3 regions of the Pseudomonas sp. PDM31 genome follow, and region 1 is predicted to be linked to each of the others. Evidence: riboswitches for the same ligand, from Rfam matches in the RefSeq annotation. Region 1 holds a riboswitch; each other region holds the start of a gene.
What was found. A riboswitch is a leader RNA that binds a small molecule or an ion and turns the genes downstream of it on or off. The one in region 1 is predicted to bind cobalamin.
Positions count from the first base shown of each region.

Region 2: another riboswitch for cobalamin. It lies ahead of KW839_RS00235 (ABC transporter substrate-binding protein); the one in region 1 lies ahead of cobW (cobalamin biosynthesis protein CobW).
Region 3: another riboswitch for cobalamin. It lies ahead of cobO (cob(I)yrinic acid a,c-diamide adenosyltransferase); the one in region 1 lies ahead of cobW (cobalamin biosynthesis protein CobW).

Region 1 is NZ_JAHUWS010000001.1:445,738-450,558, forward strand. Features, by position in the region: gene cobW (cobalamin biosynthesis protein CobW) at 1-967, opposite strand, end outside; cobalamin riboswitch at 1,070-1,283, opposite strand; cobalamin riboswitch at 1,476-1,701, shown strand; gene KW839_RS01760 (CbtB-domain containing protein) at 1,819-2,010, shown strand; gene KW839_RS01765 (CbtA family protein) at 2,022-2,729, shown strand; gene KW839_RS01770 (cobalamin biosynthesis protein) at 2,726-3,139, shown strand; gene cobM (precorrin-4 C(11)-methyltransferase) at 3,223-3,969, shown strand; gene nfuA (Fe-S biogenesis protein NfuA) at 4,251-4,821, opposite strand, start outside.
Region 2 is NZ_JAHUWS010000001.1:64,283-69,103, reverse strand. Features, by position in the region: gene KW839_RS00240 (DUF1624 domain-containing protein) at 1-635, shown strand, start outside; cobalamin riboswitch at 668-863, shown strand; gene KW839_RS00235 (ABC transporter substrate-binding protein) at 1,005-2,012, shown strand; gene KW839_RS00230 (iron ABC transporter permease) at 2,021-3,025, shown strand; gene KW839_RS00225 (ABC transporter ATP-binding protein) at 3,022-3,813, shown strand; gene KW839_RS00220 (trimeric intracellular cation channel family protein) at 3,954-4,562, shown strand.
Region 3 is NZ_JAHUWS010000009.1:116,627-121,447, forward strand. Features, by position in the region: gene cbiB (adenosylcobinamide-phosphate synthase CbiB) at 1-719, opposite strand, end outside; gene bluB (5,6-dimethylbenzimidazole synthase) at 716-1,366, opposite strand; gene KW839_RS18575 (cobyrinate a,c-diamide synthase) at 1,363-2,763, opposite strand; gene cobO (cob(I)yrinic acid a,c-diamide adenosyltransferase) at 2,760-3,371, opposite strand; cobalamin riboswitch at 3,452-3,687, opposite strand; gene KW839_RS18585 (hypothetical protein) at 3,841-4,425, shown strand; gene KW839_RS18590 (sorbosone dehydrogenase family protein) at 4,493-4,821, shown strand, end outside.

The sequences.
Region 1 (4,821 bases):
ATTGGCGGTCGAAGTGCTTGTCGAAGCGAGTGCCCACGCCCTGAATCAGCAGGCGCATCGGTTTGTTCGGGATCGCGGCGAAGCCCTTGACTCGCAGGATGCCGTGCTGGACCACCAGTTGGGTCAGCGCATCCAGCAACAGGCTTTCGTCGGCTTGCGGCAGTTCAATGGAAATGGAGTCGAAAGCGTCGTGATCGTGGTCATCATGATCATCGCCATCGTGATGATGGTCATGGTGACTGTGACGGCTGTCGATGTGCTCTTCGGAGCCGGCGCCAAGGCCGATCAGCACGTCCAGCGGCAGGCGACCGCTGCTGGCTTCAATGATTTTTACCGCTGGCGGCAGTTCTTCGGCGACTTCCAGGCGCACGCGGGCCAGATCTTCAGGGCGGATGAGATCGGCCTTGTTGAGGATCACCAGGTCGGCGCTGGCCAGTTGATCGGCAAATAGCTCGTGCAGCGGCGATTCATGGTCCAGATTCGGATCGAGTTTTCGCTGGGCGTCGACCTGATCGGGGAATGCGGCGAAGGTGCCGGCGGCGACGGCCGGGCTGTCGACCACGGTGATGACCGCGTCTACCGTGCAGGCACTGCGAATTTCCGGCCACTGGAAGGCTTGCACCAGGGGTTTGGGCAAAGCCAGGCCCGAGGTCTCGATGAGGATATGGTCGAGGTCACCACGGCGGGCGACCAGTTCACGCATCACCGGGAAGAATTCTTCCTGAACGGTGCAGCACAGGCAGCCGTTGGCCAGCTCATAGACACGGCCGTTGGCTTCTTCTTCGGTGCAACCGATTGAGCACTGCTTGAGGATTTCACCATCGATACCCAGTTCGCCGAACTCGTTGACGATCACCGCGATACGGCGGCCCTGGGCATTGTCGAGCATGTGCCGCAGCAGTGTGGTTTTACCCGAGCCGAGGAAGCCGGTGACGATGGTGACGGGGAGTTTGGCCAGTGTTTTCATCGGATGCCCTTTGGCAAGGTGGCGGGCATACGGGACGACGACCGGCAACGCGCACGCGCGTGCCTGGAAGAATTCGCCACCGGATCACCCCGCCCGGTTGAAAGTCAGAATCTGTATCGAGGCAGGTCTCCTGGCTGACGGTGTGTCGGTCTTGGCGACCTGGCATTCGCTGCGCCTTCCCGCCGGCCTCATGGAGAGCCTGCAGTGGCGTGGCAACGAACATCACCGTTCACAGTTGCGGGGGCAGCCGCGGCATTGACCGCGTTCCCTTCTTAGCTTCGGCAAACGCCGAAGAACCTCGAAAGCGCAAGGCTACGCATCGTGCGGGGGCGGGTCAATGTTCACATTGGTTTTGCGGCGTCGCCTTCGCGAGCAAGCCCGCTCCACATTTGACGGTATTGCACTGACAGAACTGGGCCGAAGGTGGGAGCGGGCCTGCTCGCGAAGGGAGCGACACGGTTTGCGATGAGAACGTTTGCCAATTGACGCCCAACCCCCGCCCATGCTCTCCTACACGCTTGTTACGGGTGCCCTTCACAGGGTGAAACGGGAAACCGGTGAATCATGTGCTTTACTCCAAAGCCATGTCAGTCCGGTGCTGCCCCCGCAACGGTAAGCGAGTGAAGCGTCAGATCCACTGTGCCGATATGGCGTGGGAAGGTGATGCTTGCAGGTTCAGGCGATGCCTGCGCCCCTCGTGAGCCCGGAGACCGGCCCGCAACACAAAGTGACCAGTACGGTCTCTGAACAACAACCCGCGGTGGGCGGGCGCTGTTTGAACTTCTGCGCGCTCGCTCGTGCAGGGCTCTGCATGCGTTCTTGTTCCCGCTGACAGAACAAAGGGAAACGCCATGTCGATCATCAGCAGCACCGGCCACAGCACCGCCAGCACCACCACGACCCTGACCCAGCGTCTGACCGCCGCCGTCTGCGCGTCGATCCTGGGTGCATCCCTTGTTTACTTCGCCGGCTTCTCGCACATCGAAGCGGTGCACAACGCCGCTCACGATACCCGCCACAGCTCTGCCTTTCCGTGCCATTGAGAGCTGCCGACATGATCAAGCGTATCGCGCAAACCGCAGGTTTCACCGGGCTTCTGGCCGCCCTGCTGCTGACCCTCTTGCAAAGCTTCTGGGTGTCCCCGTTGATATTGCAGGCCGAGACCTACGAAATAACCGAGCCGGCCGCCGTTGAAGTCCATGAACACGCAGGTGGCGCCAACGCCGCCCACACCCACGACGCCGAAGCCTGGGAGCCGCAAGACGGCTGGCAGCGCGTGCTGTCGACCACTGGGGGAAATCTGGTGGTGGCCGTCGGCTTCGCCCTGATGCTGGCCGGCCTGTATACCTTGCGCGCTCCGACCAGGACTTCCCAGGGTCTGCTCTGGGGCCTGGCCGGCTATGCGACTTTCGTGCTCGCGCCAACCCTCGGCCTGCCACCGGAACTGCCGGGCACCGCGGCGGCCGACCTGGCGCAACGTCAGCTCTGGTGGATCGGCACCGCGGCTTGCACGGCTGTCGGTATCGCCCTGATCGTTTTCGGCCGTCACTGGCTGATGAAAGCCCTGGGTGTCGCCACTCTCGCCGTTCCCCATTTGATTGGTGCGCCGCAACCTGAAGTGCATTCGATGCTCGCTCCAGAGGCGCTGGAGACACAATTCAAAATCGCTTCGCAGTTGACCAACGTGGCGTTCTGGCTGGCCCTGGGCCTGATCAGCGCCTGGTTGTTCCGCCGCAAAAGCGATGGCCAATACCACGCATGAGTGACATCAGCGCAGCGCCGACCCTCGTGGTCGGCCTGGGCTGCCAGCGCGGCTGCCCGGTCAGTACGCTGCTGGCGCTACTGGAGCAGGCGCTGCAAGCACACCAGATCCAATTGCATGAAATAAAGGCCCTGGCCAGTATCGATCTCAAGCGCGAAGAGCCGGCCCTGAACGAGTTGGCCGCGCAGCTTGGGCTACCGGTGACCTACTTCAGCAGCGAACAACTTGCCGCCTATGAGCAACATCTCACTCATCAATCGCAAATCGCCTTCGAACGCACCGGCTGCTACGGCGTAGCGGAAAGCGCCGCCCTGGCATTGGCCGAACAACTGGCCCAGGCGCCGGCAAAGCTGCTGATTGCGCGACAAAAATATGCCCAGGCAACCCTGGCATTGGCTGGCGCGGCATAAAATCCCCGATAATCCCCACCTTCGATCATGAGCATTCTTCATCTGAAGCCTTGCCCAGCCGTTTTTTGCCACAGGAACCGAGCATGACCGTCTACTTCATTGGCGCAGGCCCCGGCGACCCCGAACTGATTACGGTCAAGGGCCAACGGCTGATTCGCAGCTGCCCGGTGATCATCTATGCCGGCTCGCTGGTGCCTGCTGCGGTATTGGCAGGTCATAGCGCCGAGCAGGTGGTCAACAGCGCTGAACTGCACCTGGAACAGATCATCGAGCTGATCAGGACCGCCCATGCCAATGGCCAGGACGTCGCGCGGGTGCATTCCGGCGACCCGAGCCTGTATGGCGCGATCGGCGAGCAGATCCGCTACCTGCGCGAACTGCATATTCCCTTCGAAATTGTCCCCGGCGTCACCGCCACGGCGGCCTGCGCGGCGCTGCTGGGTGCAGAGCTGACGCTGCCGGACGTATCCCAGAGCGTGATTCTTACCCGCTTCGCCGACAAAACCGCGATGCCTGCCGGCGAGGAACTGGGTAGCCTGGCACAGCACGGGGCGACCATGGCGATTCACCTGGGGGTCAATCACCTGGAGAAAATCCTGGTCCAATTGCTGCCGCATTACGGTGCCGATTGCCCGATTGCGGTGATTCACCGGGCGACCTGGCCGGATCAGGATTGGGTGGTGGGGACGCTGGCGGACATTGCCGCAAAGGTTGAGGCCAAGGGGTTTCGGCGCACCGCGTTGATCCTGGTGGGTCGGGTGCTGGGCAGTGATCATTTCAGCGAGTCGTCGCTGTATCGCGCCGGGCATGCGCATCTTTACAGACCTTGAGCACGCCTGCCCCAGTGGTGAGGGGGTTTGCCTGTAGTAAGGAGGCTTGGGGGGCTTACCTGTGGCGAGGGGGCTTGCCCCCGCTGGGGCGCGAAGCGGCCCCCGGCATTCATCCAGATAAACCTTGCATTGAGGTACTGCGACGGCTTCGCCGCCGAGCGGGGCGGTGCGGCGGTCCGACAAGCCCCCTCGCCACAGGCAAGCCCCTCAGCACAGGTTATCCATCACCCATAAAAAAACGGCGCTCACGGGGCGCCGTTTTTCATGCCGCAGCGAACACCTTAGTAGTAGGCGTTTTCTTTCTGCGTGTGGTCGGTCACGTCACGTACACCCTTCAACTCAGGAATACGTTCGAGCAAAGTACGCTCGATGCCTTCCTTGAGGGTCACGTCAGCCTGGCCGCAGCCTTGGCAACCGCCGCCGAACTGCAGGACGGCAATGCCGTCTTCAACCACATCGATCAGGCTGACCTGGCCGCCGTGGCTGGCCAGCCCCGGGTTGATCTCGGTCTGCAGGTAATAGTTGATCCGCTCGTTGACAGGGCTGTCGGCAGTGACCGTCGGCACCTTGGCGTTTGGCGCCTTGATGGTCAACTGGCCGCCCATGCGGTCGGTGGCGTAGTCGACTACCGCGTCGTCCAGGAAGGCTTCGCTGAACGAATCGATGTAGGCGGTGAAGCTTTTCAGCCCAAGCGCCGTGTCTTCCGGCTTCTCTTCCCCCGGCTTGCAGTAGGCAATACAGGTTTCGGCGTACTGGGTGCCGGGCTGAGTGATAAAGACGCGGATGCCGATACCCGGGGTGTTCTGCTTGGAGAGCAGATCAGCCAGATAATCGTGGGCGGCGTCGGTAATG
Region 2 (4,821 bases), 380 kb from region 1:
CGTGGGCCATTTTGCATGATCGCGGCTGGATCGAGTTCTCTGACGGCCTGCGCCTGCGCAGCTCCTACCCTGTGCTGCCGTGGATCGGTGTCATTGCCCTGGGTTATTGCATCGGCCCCTGGTTCGCGCATTCAGCCTCTGCCCGCCTGCGTCAACGCCATCTGTTGCTGGGGGGTGCCGGCGCGCTTTTGGGCTTTGTCGCACTGCGCCTGGTCAACGGGTATGGCGAGGCGCAATGGAGGGTGCATGAAACCACCACACAGACCCTCATGAGCTTCTTCAACATCACTAAGTACCCACCTTCCCTGCTGTTCCTTGCGCTGACACTCGGGGTGGGCCTGTTGCTGCTTCTTGGCTTCGAGCGGGCTCGGCAACGCCAGTGGATCAGCGCTTTGGCGGTGTTTGGTGCGGCGCCGATGTTCTTCTACCTGCTGCACCTTTATGTACTGAAGGTGCTCTATCTGACCAGCGTCGCGTTGTTCGGTCTGAACCAGAGCGACTACTTCGGTTTCGATAGCATTTTTTCGGTGTGGCTGACGGCAGTGCTGCTGGCCGCCGCGCTGTATCTGCCTGTGCGCTGGTTTGCCGCCGTGAAGGCCCGCCGTCGTGATATCGGCTGGCTCAAATACTTCTGATCCAGAGAGGGTTCGCCTCGGGCGGCATGATCGACTAACATGCCGCCGCCGGTTTCCAAATGGGATTAATAGGGAATCCGTGATGCGTGCAACGCGTCAAACGGAACTGCCCCCGCAACTGTAGGTGCTGAGCGTGCTCCTGAACTGCCACTGGGATTGAACCCCGGGAAGGCTGGAGCATGCGATGACGCATCAGTCAGGAGACCTGCCGGCCAAGCAACAATCACTGACCGGCGGGGTGTTCGGGAAGGACATCCTTGCGCGCGCGTCACTCAGGTGATCGCCCTGCCCTGCTTTTTGGCAGCGTTCGATGATGTGTTTCCAGACCGTGCACCCTTGCTCCGTGTACGGTTCAAATGGAGATGCATCATGCTGTTGCCCCGCTTTGTCACCCTATTCGCTGGCCTGGGTTTTTGCTCGCTGGTCTGTGCCGCGCCTACTGAATATCCGCTGACGGTCGAGAACTGCGGTGCCACGCTGACCTTCCCACACGCACCGGCTCGAACCGTCACGATCGGCCAGGCCGGCACCGAAATGCTCTTTGCCCTCGGGCTGGGTGACAAACTGGCTGGCACTTCTCTGTGGTTCAACGATGTGCTGGATAAGTACAAGGGGCAAAACGACAAAATCGAACGCCTGGCGGATAACGAGCCGAGTTTCGAGTCGGTGATCGGCAAACGACCGGAACTGGTCGCTGTCGAGCTGGAGTGGATGGTCGGCCCGCAAGGCGCAGTCGCTACCCGCGAGCAGTTTCACGAACTGGGAATCGCCACTTACCTCATGCCCTCGGATTGCGAATCCAAGGACAACCTGGTCGGTGCCGACGGCACTCGCCTGGCGCCGTTTCGTGTGCAAAGCATTTACAAAAGCATCACTGAGCTGGCCAGGATTTTCGATGTTCAGGCGCGTGGCCAACAGTTGAACGCACAACTCAAGGCCAGCCTGGCCAGGTCCGTTGCCGCAGTGCAAGACAAGAACCACACCAGTGCACTGGTGTGGTTTTCCAGCGCCAGTCTGGATATCGACCCCTATGTCGCCGGTCACAAAGGCATTCCAGACTTCATGCTCAAAACGCTGGGTGTGCGCAATGTGGTGCAGTCCGACGAAGAGTGGCCAACGGTCGGTTGGGAAACCATCGCAAAAGCCAACCCGACTTTCCTGGTCATCGCCCGCATGGATCGCCGTCGTTTCCCCGCTGACGACTACCAAAAGAAGCTCGCATTCCTGCACAGCGATCCGGTGACCCGCAACATGGACGCGGTAAAAAACAACCGCATCATCATCCTCGACGCCATGGCCATGCAGGCCAGCCTGAGAATGTTCGATGGGCTGCAATCCCTGGCAATGGCCATCAACAGCTACGACCTGCCAAAATGACTGCAGCGCTGATTCGTACCCTGCTGGCGTTGGTGGCCCTGCTTTTAAGCGTGGTTGCCGGTGTCGCTATCGGTGAAACAAGCATCGAACCCGGCGTGGTACTCCAGGTGCTGGCCAACAAACTGTGGAATGCCGGCTATGTTCTCGACCCCATCGACGAAGGCATCGTCTGGAACTACCGCCTGACCCGCGCGTTGGTTGCAGGAGCTTGCGGTGCGGGCCTGGCGACCTGCGGGGTGATCCTGCAATCGCTGTTGCGCAATCCGTTGGCCGATCCCTATCTGCTCGGCATTTCCGCGGGCGCTTCGACGGGGGCCGTTCTGGTGGCGTTACTCGGTATCGGTGCCGGAGCCATTTCGATGTCGGTCGGGGCGTTTGCCGGAGCCGTTGCTGCCTTTGCTGTCGTGGTTTTACTGGGGCGCGCCAGCGGTGTCCCTGGCAGTACCGGTCAGATCATCCTGGCGGGGATAGCCGGTTCGCAGCTGTTTAATGCGCTGACTGCATTTTTGATCACCAAGTCGGCCAGCTCCGAACAGGCACGCGGCATCATGTTCTGGTTGCTGGGCAACCTCAGTGGTGTGCGCTGGCCTTCGGTGTGGCTGGCCGTTCCCGCTGCCATGGCCGGTCTGGCCGTTTGCCTGTGGCACCGTCGCGCGCTGGATGCCTTCACCTTTGGCACCGACTCCGCCGCCTCGCTCGGCATTGCCGTACGTCGCGTGCAATTTCTGCTGATCAGTTGCGCCGCACTGGTGACTGCGGTGATGGTGTCGATTGTCGGCTCCATAGGTTTCGTCGGTCTGGTCATCCCCCACGCCGCAAGGCTGTTGCTGGGTACGGGGCATACACGCCTGCTACCGGCCAGCGCGCTGGGTGGTGCCGTGTTTCTGATTGCCGCCGATGTGCTCTCCCGCACCCTCATAAAAGGCCAGGTTATCCCGGTCGGCGTGATTACTGCATTGGTCGGAGCGCCGGTGTTCGCCCTGATCCTGATCGGCCGAAGGAATGCCCGATGAATGCTGCCATGCCCGTTATCGACCAGCCTGTATTGAGCTGCTCCGGCCTCGGATTGCAAATTCGCGACGTTGAATTACTGGACGAGATCCACCTGGACATCCGCCACGGCGAGACCCTGGGCCTTATCGGGCCCAACGGTTCGGGAAAATCCACACTGCTCAAGCTGCTGGCCGGCGTGCGCATGCCAAGCCGGGGAAGCATCCATCTCGACGGCCAATGCCTCAAGGCACAGTCACGACGAACCATAGCGCGAACCCTGGCGCTGGTTGAGCAACAGGCCGATACCCTGGATGCCATCAGTGTATTTGATGCCGTGGCCCTGGGCCGAACACCCTGGCTGTCTGCCTTGAGCTCGTGGTCGGCCGAGGACACCGAGATCGTTCATCAAGCGCTGCGGAACGTGGATGCGGCGCATCTGACCACGCGCACCTGGCGCAGCCTGTCTGGCGGAGAGCGTCAACGTGTGCATATCGCTCGTTCCCTGGCTCAGTGCCCGCGCATCCTGCTGCTGGACGAGCCAACCAATCACCTGGATATCCAGCACCAGATAGGGATTTTGAATCTGGTTCACGCATTGCCCGTGACAACCGTGGTCGCCCTGCATGACCTCAACCAGGCCCTCACCTGCGATCGTCTGGCCGTGCTGGAACGTGGACGCCTCGTTGCCTTGGGCAAACCGCTTGAAGTGCTGACCCCGCACCGCCTTTTGCAGACGTTCGGAGTCCACGCGCACTATCTCGTTGACCCGTTTGACGGAGCGAAAATCCTGCGATTTCGCTCTTGGTGACTGGGTGCCGCGCCTCAGGGTGATGACCCGCGAAAGCCCTTCAGCGCAAATAGCTGGCGGCCAGCCATCAGCTACAATCACAACCGCACGCCCACACCGCCATCACTCTCGAGATGGCCAGCCTGAAAACGGAGTGACGGATGCTGTATTTTCAGCAAATGCTGGGCACCGCGGTATTCGCCATTACCGGGGTACTGGCTATTCACAAGGTGGGGGTCGATGTATTCGGCGCCGTGGTACTGGGCATCATTACTGCCATTGGTGGCGGCACCATTCGCGATCTATTGCTCGATCAACCGATTTTCTGGATAGCAGACTTCAACTACATCTGGGTCGGCGGCGGTGCCGCATTGCTGGCTTTTTTCCTCACCAAGAGATTCCAGCAACGTTATCGCCTGTTGTTGTACCTCGATGGATTCGCGGCCGCTCTGTTTGGATTAGTGGCTACCGAGAAAGTGCTTGGACTGCAACTTGCTGCGCCTTTTGCCGTGATGATGGGTGTACTGACCAGTATCGGAGGAGGCATCGCTCGCGATGTGCTGGCCGGCAGAACCTCGTTGTTGATGTCACGTGAGATCTACGCCACGCCGATCCTGCTGGGGTGCATTTTGTATGTCTTGTTACGCGATGTATTCGGGTCAATCCAGATCGCCGGTTGGCTGGCCCTGATATTCACCTCTTCCTTGAGGTTTCTTGCCATTTACAAAGAACTGCAAATGCCGGCTATTTTATCCACCAGCCAAGGCTAGGCCCGCCAAACATCGTCAGCCAGCCATTCCATCACGATAATTTCACATTCACCGGCGTAGGCTTAACCCAACTCCTTTGTGATTCCTGGCCCGCACCCCCCATCGCGGGCCTTTTTTTTTGCCTGCAATAAGCCCCAGGCCTGCAAGTCGCCTTCATCCTGCCTATGTTCGCCAGCGAACAGACGAACACCCCTGCCAATCGTCAAACTCAAGGTACAAAAGGTACGTCCAGCACGTGCTGCCCGGTGCGCACGCAATG
Region 3 (4,821 bases), on a different contig from region 1:
GCCGCCATCACCGGACCGGCGTTGGGGCTGTCCCAGGTCGGCCCCTGGGTGCGCCAGCATTTGATCGCCAGCCGGGTTTTGCCAAGCACAGCGTAAGTCAACGCCACCAGCCGCGCAGGAATGTAGTTGAGTACGTCGTCGATCTTCGCCGCTGCCCAGCCGAAGCGCTCGAAGCGCTCATTGCGATAACCCCACATCGCATCCAGGGTGTTGCTCAAACGATAGAGCACGACGCCCGGCGCTCCGGCCACGGCAAACCAGAACAACGCGGCGAACACCGCGTCACTGCCGTTTTCCAGCACTGACTCGGTGGCGGCACGGGCGACCTCGGTTTTATCCAGGTCAGTGGTCTTGCGGCTGACCAGATAGCTCACACGGGTGCGCGCCTCCTCCAGGTCATCACTGCGCAGCGCTCTGGCAACTGGCTCTACATGCTCGCCGAGACTGCGCATGCCGAGCGCGCAATAAAGCGCGAGGATCTCGACTATCCAGCCAACATAAGGCGCCCAGGAAAATGCGGTGGCCAGCAGAGTCAGCGGCAATACGGCGATCACCCAGGCGGTGACGCCATGGCTGCGCCAGCCACGCCCACCACCATTGAAACGTTGCTCGACGCGCTCGGCAAAACGGCCGAACGCCACCAGCGGATGCCAGCGTTTGGGTTCACCCAGCAGCGCATCCAGCGCCACTGCGGCGACACTCAACAACGCCACACTCATTGACTCACTCCCCAATAATTTTCGTACAGCAGTTCGCTCAACGGACGCGCTTGCGCCCAGCCTTCGAGTACCAGCATCGGCGCTGGATAGAATTCTTTGACCGGCCCCAGGCACAGCACCGCGAGGGGTTTGGCGCCGGGTGGCAATTTCAGTAGATTGGCCAGCGCCTGCGGTTCGAACAGAGATACCCAGCCCATGCCCAGCCCTTCGGCGCGGGAGGCCAGCCACAGGTTCTGAATGGCGCAGGACAACGACGCCATGTCCATTTCCGGCAGGGTGCGGCGGCCGAAGATATGTCGCTCGCGATCATCCATCAGCGCGGCGACCAGCACTTCGGCGCAATCGCTGATGCCTTCGACCTTGAGTTTCATGAACTCATCGCTGCGCTCGCCGAGTGCTTCGGCGGTGCGGATACGTTCTTCTTCCACCAGTTGCCGGATCTGCCCGCGCAGCGTTCCATCGCTGATGCGGATGAAACGCCATGGCTGCATCAGGCCGACGCTGGGTGCCTGGTGTGCGGCTTCGAGCAGGCGCCGGAGCAGTTCGGGCTCGACGGTGCCGCCACTGAAATGGCGCATGTCGCGGCGTTCGGCGATGGCGCGGTAGACGGCAGCGCGTTCGGCTTCGGAAAAGGCGTTGTCAGTCATGGCCTCTTCGCGGGCAAGCCCGCTCCCACAGGGTTCTGCATTTCTTCAGGCAATACATCAATCCTTGTGGGAGCTGGCTTGCCAGCGAAGGCGGCTTCAGGCTCGGGGGCAAATAGTGCGGCAATCGCTGATGGGTTGGATGGAAAATAGAAGTGCACGTAGGAAGCCGTCATCCGCCCCTCGCGATAAACCGCCTCGGCCCCACGTCCGCCATTCGGGCTCAAGCCTCGGGCAATCGGCTCAAGTCCAGTGGTGGTCAGCGAATGGTGATACGTGTGCCCACGCAGCGCTCCCTCTGGCAACTCCACCGCTTGCAACGCCAGCGCCGCCAGACGCTTTTGCATGACAGCCTCACCCGGCAACAAACCGACCAGTTCGGCGCGGGTGCCCTCGACATCGGTCAACGAGTCGAGCAGGTAAAGCATGCCGCCACACTCGGCCAGTAGCGGTTTACCAGCTGCATGGTGGGCGCGGATCGCCGCCAGCATCGACGTGTTCCGCGACAGCGCCACGTGATGCAATTCCGGATAACCGCCCGGCAGATACAAACTGTCCGCCTCAGGCAAACCACTGTCGCGGATCGGCGAAAAGAATGACAACTCGGCGCCCATCGCTCGCAGCAGATCCAGGCTCGCGCCGTAGGTGAAGGCAAAGGCTTCATCACGGGCGATGGCAATGCGCACGCCGGCCAGTAACGGTTCGACTTCAAGCACATCGGGAGTCGCAAACTCTACCGCCGGTGGCAGCGTTACTTCGCAACTGCTGGCCAGGGCGTCGGCCGCGGCATCGAGACGCAAGTCGAGATCGTTCAATTCACTGGCCTGGACAAGTCCCAGGTGCCGGCTCGGCAATTCGATCCCGGTCTCACGGGACAAGGCACCATACCAGCGCAACCCTTCGGTGAGGCTGCCTTCGAGCAATTGCGCGTGACGCTGGGTGCCCACGCGGTTGGCCAGCACCCCGGCAAATGGCAAGTCCGGTTGATAACGCGCCAGACCCAGGGCCAGTGCGCCAAACGTCTGCGCCATGGCGGTGCCATCGATGACACCCAACACCGGCACACCAAAATGCCGGGCCAGATCGGCACTGGACGGCGTGCCATCGAACAGGCCCATGACCCCTTCGATAAGGATCAGGTCGGCCTCGCCGGCGGCTTCCCACAACAGGCGACGACTGTCCTGTTCACCGACCATCCACATGTCCAGTTGATACACCGGCGCACCGCTGGCGCGTTCGAGGATCATCGGATCGAGAAAGTCGGGTCCGCACTTGAACACCCGCACCTTGCGTCCCTGATTGCGATGCAAGCGGGCCAGCGCGGCGGTGACGGTGGTCTTGCCCTGACCGGAAGCCGGCGCGGCAATCAGCACCGCCGGACAATGACGGGATTGCTTCACAGCTCGACGCCTTTCTGCGCCTTGATCCCGGCCTGGAAGGCGTGCTTGATCATGCCCATTTCGGTGACGGTGTCGGCCAGCTCGATCATTTCCGCTTTCGCGGCGCGGCCGGTAACCACCACGTGTTGCATGGGCGGGCGGGCCTGCAGGTCGCTGAGCACCAGATCGAGGTCGAGGTAGCCGTGCTTGAGGGCGATATTCAATTCATCGAGTACTACCAGGCCTATGGCAGGGTCACGCAGCAGCTCGCGGCAAACCTGCCACGCCGCTTGCGCGGCGGCGATATCGCGCTGACGGTCCTGGGTTTCCCAGGTGAACCCCTCGCCCATCACATGAAAGCGCACCTGCTCCGGGAAACGCCGGAAGAACAGTTCTTCTCCGGTGCTGTTGCGTCCCTTGATGAACTGCACCACGCCGCATTGCATGCCATGGCCCATGGCGCGCGCGAGCATGCCGAAAGCCGAACTGCTCTTGCCTTTGCCGTTGCCGGTCAACACCAGCAACAGGCCGCATTCATTCGGGGAATTGGCGATGCGTTCGTCGATCACGGCTTTTTTGCGCTGCATGCGCGCCAGGTGACGTTCGTCACGATCGGGGGTATCAGTCATGGGGGAGCTCTCCGTTGAGTCTGGATAACGGCGGGCAGGCACAAGAATAGGTGGCAACAAGCCTGGCATCGCCCACCGTGATGCCACTGGATGAATCAGGCCGGTCTCCGGGCTCATGAGCGGCTTTGCGCCAGGCTGCGCGCCTTCCCATGTCGACAATGGACACAGTGGCTCAAGGCGCAGCTTTCACTCATTTACCGTTGCGGGGGCAGCGCCGGGATTGTGGGCTTTCGAACCCATCGAAGGCTCACTCACCGGCTTCCCTGTTTCACTCTGTCGACCCAAGCCACAGAGCACCTGAAACAAGCCGCGAAGGTTAGAGGGTTGGGGGTGGAGCGTCAATTAAAGCCGGGACGCTGGAGAGCAATTAAGTGCGCTTATCAATAATCCGACAGCGATCTTGTGCCTTGGCCTCAGCAGTGATATCAAAGCGCCATAAATTTACTACACAATAACAAGGGTGAACCCCATGCAAGGCATGATCATCAGCAATCCGAAGCTGGAATTCCTGCGCCCGGCGCTGGAACGCTGGTTCGACTGCATCGACCGTTACAACGCCATACGCGGCGACGCTGAAACGCCGTACTGGCACGACGAAAAGGCCAATCTTGGATTGCTCTCCGTGGCAGCCTGGATGGCCGAAATGGTCACCCTGCAACAGACGCAAACCCGCAAACAGACCGAAGAAGGCGAACGCAACAGCCGCGCCGATCTGTTTCTCGCGACACCCGACACCCGCGCCTACATCCAGACCAGCCAGCGCTGGCCACGGGTCAACAGCCTCAATGTGACTCAGGCATTGCTCGACGTCACCAGCGATGCCAGGCGCCTGAGTCATGCCAGCGAGCTGAAACTGGGCTGCCTGTTCGTCGCCCCGCACAAAGCCCAGCAGGGTGCCACGCCGGAAGAGCTGCAGGACATGGTCGACGACCTGCAAAAGGAGCATACCTGCGCCGTGGCTTGGTACTTCCCCTACGCCTATCGCAAGTTGCGCAACGAGGCCGGCAACTACCACCCCGGGATTGCCGTGCTTTTCAAAGAAGCTCGCACCTGAGGCGTTGAACCTTCGCGCGATAACGCTTCTCTATGATTAGAAGAAGGTATTCATAGGGAAGCCCAGCATGCGCACCGCCCAGCTCTTTGTCATGATTACGCTCGTCGGTGGGCTCGCCGCCTGCGGTGAAAGCGCCAGCCTGAAAGTCGCCGACGGCACCGGGCCGTCCCCCCAGCTCCCGCAACCCAACAAAACCCTGCTGCCGACGATCAACATAGCGCCGGCAACAGGCTGGCCGCAGGGCGCGAAACCGGTCGCCGCGACAGGAACTCAAGTGGCGGCGTTCGCCGAAAACCTGGACCACCCTAGATGGCTGTACGTGCTGCCCAACGGCGACATTCTGGTGGCGGAAACCAATGCGCCACCCAAACCCGATGATGGCAAGGGCGTTAAAGG